One region of the Mycobacterium sp. EPa45 genome, then DNA from elsewhere that is predicted to be linked to it. Evidence: predicted binding sites of a transcription regulator. Region 1 holds the regulator's gene; each other region holds the start of a gene.
The links. Region 1 encodes LexA, which represses DNA repair genes until DNA is damaged. Its sites were predicted from a motif close to CGAACANNTGTTCG; they were not measured.
Positions count from the first base shown of each region.

Region 2: the regulator LexA is predicted to act here: its motif matches at 1,496-1,509, upstream of cofD (2-phospho-L-lactate transferase).
Region 3: the regulator LexA is predicted to act here: its motif matches at 1,174-1,187, upstream of AB431_RS14735 (HNH endonuclease signature motif containing protein).
Region 4: the regulator LexA is predicted to act here: its motif matches at 1,280-1,293, upstream of AB431_RS13420 (HNH endonuclease signature motif containing protein).

Region 1 covers NZ_CP011773.1:2,488,319-2,490,518, forward strand. Annotated here, with positions in the region: gene AB431_RS11810 (LGFP repeat-containing protein) at 1-877, shown strand, start outside; gene lexA (transcriptional repressor LexA) at 894-1,589, opposite strand; gene AB431_RS11820 (LysM peptidoglycan-binding domain-containing protein) at 1,804-2,200, shown strand, end outside.
Region 2 covers NZ_CP011773.1:1,669,105-1,671,304, forward strand. Annotated here, with positions in the region: gene AB431_RS07855 (coenzyme F420-0:L-glutamate ligase) at 1-281, opposite strand, end outside; gene cofD (2-phospho-L-lactate transferase) at 278-1,279, opposite strand; gene AB431_RS07865 (WhiB family transcriptional regulator) at 1,579-1,938, shown strand; gene AB431_RS07870 (metallopeptidase family protein) at 1,994-2,200, opposite strand, start outside.
Region 3 covers NZ_CP011773.1:3,096,701-3,098,900, forward strand. Annotated here, with positions in the region: gene AB431_RS14735 (HNH endonuclease signature motif containing protein) at 1-1,166, opposite strand, end outside; gene AB431_RS14740 (precorrin-2 C(20)-methyltransferase) at 1,314-2,200, opposite strand, start outside.
Region 4 covers NZ_CP011773.1:2,818,944-2,821,143, reverse strand. Annotated here, with positions in the region: gene ppc (phosphoenolpyruvate carboxylase) at 1-1,185, opposite strand, end outside; gene AB431_RS13420 (HNH endonuclease signature motif containing protein) at 1,307-2,200, shown strand, end outside.

The sequences.
Region 1 (2,200 bases):
GATCATCATCCCGGTGTTGTTGCTGCTGGCCGTGATCGGCTTGGGCCTGCTGTGGCTGCAGCGCCGCCGGCGCGCCGGTGACGAGATCGAGGACGACTTCCACGACTCGGATTACGACGACGACGATCACTGGCCGAGTGAGGCCGCCCGCGGGGCGGACGCCTCACCAGGCTCGCGCTTCTCGACCCTTCCCGACGGCGGCCCGGCGCAGGTCGCCGTGGCGCCGGGCTTCGGCTGGGCACCCGAGGGAGACGAGAAGTCGCAGCCCGGACCCGAGGATGTGTTCGACGGCGATCAAGACTCCATCGACACCACGCCGACCCGCATTCCCGACGAGGCCGAGCAGACCGGGCAGACCGGTGAGTACGACGCCGACGACGTCGACGAGGCTCCTGCCGAGTTCGAGTACGCCGAGGTCGAGGATCTCGAGGACGAGGAATCGAGCGATTCGGGCCGCCATGCGGCAGTGAATCTCGAGGATTCGCAGGCGATGTGGCGACTCAACTTGGGTGAGCTCGGCACGCCGCGGCGTCGTCGCGCCGCCGAGCCCGAACCGGAACCGGAACCGGAACCGGTCGAGCCCGAGCCCGAGCAAATCGTCGAGTCCGACGTGGTCGATGTCGAGGAGGATGCTTCGACGGCGCCCGCCGAGGTACTGCAGTCCGATGTCCACGCCGAAAACGCGTCGAACCGCCCCGCGATTCACCTTCCCCTGTCAGATCCCTATCAGGCGCCGGACGGTTACGTGGTCAAAGCCAATACGCATTCGGGTCTGTACTACACACCGGACTCGGCGCTCTACAACGACACCGTGCCCGAAGTGTGGTTCGCCAGTGAGGAACTCGCGCAGGCGAACGGATTCCACAAGGCGGAGTGAGGCTCTCGCCTCCCTGTCAGACCTTGCGGAGGACGGTGACGACCTTGCCGAGGATGGCAGCGTCGTTACCGGGAATCGGGTCGAATGCCGGGTTATGCGGCATCAGCCAGACCTGGCCACCGGTGCGCTTGAACGTCTTGACGGTTGCTTCACCGTCGATCATCGCGGCGACGATGTCGCCGTTGTCGGCCACATTCTGCTGACGTACCACGACCCAGTCACCGTCGCAGATCGCGGCGTCGACCATGGACTCGCCGACGACCTTCAGCAGGAACAGTGAGCCCTCACCGACCAGCTCGCGCGGGAGCGGGAAGACATCTTCGACGGCTTGCTCGGCCAGGATCGGGCCGCCGGCCGCGATGCGCCCGAGCACGGGCACGAACGTCGGCTCGGGCAGCGCGTCCGAACCGGCGACCTCGGTGCGCACCGCGGTGACGGCATCATCGGCGCCGCGCACGTCGACGGCACGGGGCCGGTTGGCGTCACGACGCAGATAGCCCTTGCGCTCCAGGGTGCGCAACTGGTGTGCCACCGATGACGTGGACGTGAGGCCGACGGCATCGCCGATCTCACGAATGCTCGGGGGATAGCCGCGGCTGGTGACCGAGGCCCGGATCACGTCGAGGATGGTTCGCTGCCGCTCCGTCAACCCGGATTCGGCGTTGTCGCGGCGGCTGGTGTCGGTACCCGATGTCTCACTGCGGTCGCTCATGAGGCCGAATGTAGTCGCGTGTGCGTCGAAATTCAAACATTTGTTCGACCGTGTCGCGATCCGGTGCCGGCCGACGGTCGGCGGAACAAAACTTGTCGGTGGCCGGATTTATTCTTCGAACACGCTCGCTCACATGTTCGGTTTTCGAACGCATGATCGAGTATATTTCGAACACAAGAGCGAACACGGGCGGCCTCGAAGGAAGGACACAGACGTGACAGTCATCGATGATCGACAGGTTTTCATCTCGGCACCGGTGTACCGGCGGACGTCCGGCGCACCTGTCGCCCCAGCTCGGCACCGTCCGGCCGGGCCACGGGCCTACCGGCCGCACCCGGCCCGGCCGGCCATCGCGCCGATCCAGTACCGCGGCACCGGTGTCGCCTTCTCGCGGGCACCGCATACGCGCCGGCCGGTCAGCACGGCCGTCACGATCGCACTGGCCGGGGTGGCCGCGCTGATCACGCTGTGGCTCGGGCTGGTCGGCCACTTCAGCGGTTCGCCCGCAGCCACCGAGCAGATGCCCGACCAGCTCGCCGTGGTTCAGGTGCAGACAGGAGAGACGCTGCAGCAGCTGGCCGGCCGCGTCGCCCCCGATGCACCCGCCGGAC
Region 2 (2,200 bases), 820 kb from region 1:
ACTCGCACCGCCTCCCTGTCGATGAGTCTGCGGCGCAGTGCATCCCGTTCGTCGGGATCTGCGGGTGCGGCGACAATGCGGCCCTCACATTTGGACATCACCTTGCTGGTGACCACGACGATGTCGCCGTCGCGCAACCAGGGGGCGGCTGTGATGAGGGCGGCGGCAAGATCGTCGCCGGGGCGGAACTCCGGAAGTCCGGGCACCGGCAGGATTTCGACGGGAGCCGCGGAACCGTGGTCGCCGCCGGGCGGCGCCGTTGGACTCGAGCCGACTGTCACGGCATCACACCCGTGAGTGCCAGCCCGGCACGAACCATCTCGGCGGTGGCCGTCGGGTCGGACATCAGCAGGGGTACCGATTTGACGGTGATTCCCGGGATTTCGGCGTGGTCGCCCTCGGAGACCATCCAGTAGTCCAGGATCCCGGTCGCCGACCGTGCGCCGTAGTGATGGGCGACGGCCTGTGAGGAGGTTTCCACCCCGATCACCGACAGGCATTCGTCGGCCATGCCGCGCAACGGCTTTCCGCCGATGATGGGGGAGTAGCCGATGACCGGGGCTGGTGTGGAGCGCAGCGCCGCGCGCACGCCGGGGATCGCCAGGATTGCACCGATGCTCACCACCGGGTTCGACGGCGCCAAGATCACGACGTCGGCGTCGGTGATCGCGTCCACGACACCGGGTCCGGCAGTGGCGTTTTCGGAGCCCACGAACGCGAAGCTGTGAGTGGTCACCTGGGCGCGATAACGCACCCACCACTCCTGGAAGTGAATGGCCTTGCGGTCGCCGGTGTCCGGATCGTCGATCACCACATGGGTTTCGCACCGGTCGTCGCTCGCGGGGAGCAGGGTGGCGCCGGGAGTCCAGCGGTGGCACAGCGCCTCGGTCACCTGGGACAGCGGATATCCGGCGCGCAGCATTTGGCTTCGCACCAGATGCGTGGCCAGATCCCGGTCGCCCAACCCGAACCAATCCGGTTGCACGCCGTAGGCCGCCAATTCCTCTTTGGCATGCCACGTCTCGTTGCGATGTCCCCAGCCACGCTCGGGGTCGATACCTCCACCTAAGGTGTACATGCAGGTGTCAAGGTCGGGACAGATGCGCACGCCGTGCATCCACGCGTCGTCGCCGATGTTGACCACGGCGGTCAGCACGTGATCAAGATCGCCTGTGGCTCCGGAAATTTGGCGGGCGAACTGGCCCAGTCCGAGCAGTCGCTGCACTCCCAGCAGGAAGCGGGCGCCCCCGACGCCGCCGACCAGAACGGTGATCTTCACACCGACCGACACTAGGCGGTCGGCCCTCTCGGCGACGCACGCGGTCACGATCGGGTCACTCTCAAGACACGCCGGGGCATCGACTCGCCGGATTTTCCAAGGAAAATGGTATTAATTTCGGTTCATTCGCTTGCGCGAAGCACCTTCGAAGTGTCTAATCACATCAGTGTCATTTCCCGGTCGGACCAGCCGGTTTCGGTGTCTCAGACCGCGATTCGACCAAGTGTTCGAACGAGTTGGGCACACTTCAATAGTGGGCGACATGCAAAAGATCTACGAAACCAGGTGAGGAGGCGGAAATGTCCTATGAGCACGTCATCGGCGCGATGGGGATGCCGCAGTCCATTCCCGGATCGCAGACGATGGGGGTAATGGCACGCGCTCACTTGAGTTTGGTGCCAGACCCGATCATCGATGCGACCCCGGAGTCAATCGACGAGGAGGACCAGTGGCAGGAGCGCGCGCTGTGCGCGCAGACCGATCCTGAAGCGTTCTTCCCCGAAAAGGGTGGTTCCACCCGTGAGGCCAAGCGCATCTGCTTGGGCTGTGAAGTCAAGGACGCGTGCCTCGAGTACGCCTTGGCCAACGATGAGCGCTTCGGTATCTGGGGCGGGCTCTCCGAGCGGGAGCGTCGTCGCCTCAAGCGCGGCATCATCTAGTACGACATCTGACAAGACACCTAGTTCCATGACGACGCGGGCCCTCGAGGCCCGCTTAGTCGTCTTCGAGGCTCGGGTCGATGACTGACGGCTCGACCCCGAGATAAGTGGCCACCTGCGCGACCAGAATGTCGTGCAAGAGATCGGTCAGATCGATCGAGTCCTTGGCCCGCCGCTCGATCGGCTTGCGAAACAGCACTATTCGGGCGCGCGTCGAGTTACCGCGGACATCCACCCCGGCAGGAATCAGCCGGGCCAATGC
Region 3 (2,200 bases), 610 kb from region 1:
TTGATGTCGGTTCGGCCGCCATGGGCGAAGTCGCGAGCCGCATGGTGGACTTGGGTGTGGTAGGCCGACGCCGTGCAATCGGGCTTGGTGCAGCCTTTGTCGATCGCATAGAGCGCGAGGCGCTGACCTGGGCTTGCGGTGCGGCGCGCGCGCCCGTAGTAAAGCTTGATCTCTCTTGGTGATTCGAACACGGTCAGGTAGGGGTGGGCGCGGGCGGCCATCCGGATCACCGTCGGCATGGGCAGGTAGGTGCCGCCGCCGGTGTGGGCCAGCCCGGCGGCGGACGTCAGCTGCTCGAGGGTGGTGGTGACGACGATGGTGACGGGCAGCCCGTTGTGCTGACCGAGCTGTCCGGAGGAGAGCATGGCCATGCACACCGTCTTGAGTGCATCGTGAGCGCGCTGTCCGGACGAGCGCGAATCGTTCTGGATCTGATCACGACTGGGAGTGCCATCCACGCAGGGTGATTCGTCGTCTGCGTTGCAGTAGCCGGGGGCGGCGAGTTTCGCGAGGATGGCGTCCCATGCCGCCCGCAGTTCGGGATCTATCCACCCTGACACCTTGCTCATACCGTCGACCTGTTGTGCCCCAACCTTTAGGCCGCGCTTGCGGGCCTGGTCGCGTTCGTCGTCGAGATCGCCGTCCTGGTTGATCATGGCCATCAGCTGATTGGCTAGTTTTCGCAGACCTTCTGGGCTGAGCCCGCCGGCCAGTCCGGCCAGTTGAGCTTCTGCGTGCTCGCGGGTTCCGATATCGACGGACGCGGGCAAGTGGTCCATAAATGACCGGATCACTGCCACATGGTCGGTGCCGATCTCGCCGCGCGCTTGGGCGGACGCTGTCGCGGGCAGTGCCGGTGGAAGAGCTTCTCCGGTCAGCGATTGCCGCGGTCCCAGCTCGGCGGCGTCACTCAGTCGTCGGGCGGCGTCGGCCCCGGTGATGGCGAGTCGGTTCGTGAGTACGGCTCGCCAGGACTTGGCGCCCAGATCGACAGGCGTGGTCTGCGATTGCAGCTGTGTCAGGACGCTGTGCTCGACCGCGGGCAGTAACCGGCGCAGCCGCTCTATACGTTCGAGCACGGACAGCAGTTCGGGAGCAGTCATGGCGTCCGCAGGAAGTGCCGCAATCTTGTCCCAGGCGGTCAGTACATCGTCCAGCACTTCCATCACAATTCGAACAGTAGTTCGATGTCCCGACAGATTCGGCCCGATTGTGACGCGTGTGGTCGATGAGGCCAAAGAAATTCTTGAGGATAGGGTCAGAGATGGGGGACCTACCAAAAAGCTTGCCGCAAAGGCGGATTCGTCCAGAGGTCAGCTGGGGTAACGCCGCGGCGTGAACACGGTGTCGCCGTACCACTGCGTCTGCGACGAGCCCACGATCAGCAGGCACCGCATGTCGACATCGGCCGGATCCAGTTCACCCAGCCGCACCACCTTCACCGATTCGCGCGGTCCCGACACATCACGGCCGATCACCACCGGCGTGCCTGGTTCGCGGTGCTCCAACAGCAGATCGCGCATCGCGGCGACCTGCCAGGTGCGGCTCTTGGACGCCGGGTTATAGATCGCCAGCACCAGGTCGGCCTTCGCCGCGGCGGACAGCCTGGTGGCGATGATGTCCCACGGCTTGAGCCGGTCGGACAACGAGATCACCGCGTAGTCATGGCCCAACGGTGCGCCGACCCGGCTGGCGACGGCCTGTGCTGCCGTCATCGCCGGGATCACCCGCACCGCGACGTTCGGCCACTGCTTGGCTTCCTCGAGCACCGCGGTGGCCATCGCGAACACGCCGGGGTCGCCAGATGAGACCACCGCGACCGCATGTCCCTGCTCGGCCAGCTCACACGCCAGCCGCGCCCGCGCCGGCTCGTCGGTGTTGTCGCTGGGGTGACGACGCTGCCCCGCCCGCGCGGGCACCCGGTCCAGGTACGGTCCATAACCGATCAGATCGGTGGCCGTCGCGAGCTCCTGACGGCTCTGCGGCGTCATCCACTCCACGTCACCGGGTCCGAGGCCCACCACCGTGACCCCGCCGGTCACCGGCTTGGACCGTTCGCCGCCGGGCAGGATCACCAGCGAGAAGTACGGCACCGAGTCGGTGTCGACGTCACCGGCCGCCAGCACGCGTTGCGCGTCGGTGCTGGCTCGCTCGACGTAAAACGCCTCGTCGAGGCGGCCCGCTATCGAAAGCGCCTCGC
Region 4 (2,200 bases), 330 kb from region 1:
GTTGGCGCGCAGTGACGCGTCGATGGTGTTCAGGTCGGCGAGCAACTCGTCGGGTGTCTCGTACGGGGGCAGACCGAGGTCGAGGGTGTGCGCCGGCTCTCGGTCGAGGATAGCCTGACCGGTCGCGGTGAGCCGGGCGTGCACCACCCGCAGTGCCCGCCGGTAGGGCTCGTCCATCCGGGCCGGCTCATGGCAGGCGTCGGCCAGCGTGACGAGAGCGTCGGTGGTCTTCACCAGCCGCGCCGACATCGACAATTCCTGCTCGAGCTTGTTGAGCTCGGCGAAGTAGTGGCCCAGCGCGGTGTAGGCGGCGCTGCCGGTGGCCAGCCGCACCACGTCGGCGGTGACGTTCGGGTTGCCGTCGCGGTCGCCACCGATCCACGAACCGGGCCGCAGGATCGGCTCGGGCAGCAGGTCGGCGCCGGGCCAGCGGGCCCGCAGCGCGTCGCGCACTTCGGCGTTCACCTTCGGGATCACCTCGAAGAAGGCCGCCGGGTAGTACCGCAGGCCTACTTCGATCTCGTCCTGAATCTTCAACCGCGACAACCGGATCAGTGCGGTCTGCCAGAGCGTCAGGATCTGACGGCGCAGCTCGGTCTCGACCGGCCGGCCGTCCTCGGTCTCGTCCTGACCGTGCATTCGCAGCCGCATCAGCTGCGTGATCCGGTGCTGGGTGTCGAACACGGTGCGCCTGCGGGTCTCAGTCGGGTGGGCGGTGATCACCGGCGCGACGAGCGCACCCTTCAAGGCGTCGGCGACGGTGGCCGCGTCGAGGTCGGCGGCGTCGAGCTTCTCGTAAGTGGCGGCCAGGGTGCTGTCCTGCGGCGGCTCACCGGCCGCGACGTGGATGGCCCGACGCCGCTCGCGGTGGATGTCCTCGGCGACGTTGGCCAGCAAGGCGAAGTGCGTGAATGCGCGGATGACCGGGATGGCCCGGTGGACGTCGATGCCGTCGAACAGCCGGGCCAGCTCGGACCGATCGATCTCGGATCGCCGCACCCGGAAGGACTCGACACGGGCCTTCTCGACGAGGTCGAACACCTCGTCGCCGTTCTGTTCGCGCACGGTGTCGCCGAGGATCGCGCCGAGCAGGCGGATGTCCTCGCGCATGGGCTCGGTGGCCTCACGTCCGACCTGGGTGCGCTGTACCGCGCCGATCGGTTCCAGGGACGCGTCGTCAGCCATGACTCCAGTATCTCGGTGCACGGGACAGGTCGCAGACCGAGGGTTATCCCCAGATCCGGATTCGTCCACAGGCGGCCGCTTTTTCTGTTGGGGTCGCACATTTGTTCGATAGCGTGCAGTCATGTCTTCCGTGTGCGAACCCCTCACCGCCCAGGCGGTGCATGACCGGGTGCGAGCGGAGCTCGATGCCGTCGACGCCGCTCACACCCGGCTGCGGTCGATGTGTACAGATCTGGCGGGCAACGCTTTTCGTATCGAGGTGGCCGAACGGCTGGAGCACCAGCAGCGGACTAACCGCGGGCTGTCCTACCGCATGTTCGGAGAGATCGCCGAACCGGTCGACGGTGGGGGTATGCCCGCCGGGGTCAAGGTACGCGACGTCCTGGCCACCCGGCTGCGCCTGACCGCCGGGGAGGTCAAACGCCGGTTCGCGGTGGCGGCGCGCCTGCGGCACCGCCGATCGCCGACCGGGCCGACGCTGCCACCGGAGCTGCCGTCGCTTGCTGCCGCTGTCGAGGCCGGTGAGGTCGGCGACGACCATGTCGCGGCGGTGTGCCATGCACTCGACCGGCTGCCCGTCTCGGTCGCGGCGGCCGACCGGGAGGCCGCCGAACGGGCACTGGTTCGGCGTGCACGAGAACAGGATTCGAAGTTCGTGGCCGCGATCGGGGTCGAAATCGCCGACTGCCTGAATCCGGACGGCACATTCACCGACGAGGATCGCGCCCGCCGCCGCGGGCTGCGGATGGGCCGACAGGGTCCCGACGGGATGAGCCGAATCTCCGGCTGGGTGGATCCGGAGAGCCGCGCCTATATCGAAGCGGTCACGGCCGCGGTTCGGCCCGGCCGGCATCTGCCCGACGGCACTGAGGACCGCGATACCCGCAGCCCCGAGCAGCGCTGCCACGACGGGGTGAAGCTCGGTCTGAAGGCGGCCGTGGAATCCGGCGCGCTCGGACAGCACCGCGGGCTGCCGGTGACCGTGATCGTGACGACGACGCTGAGCGAACTGGAA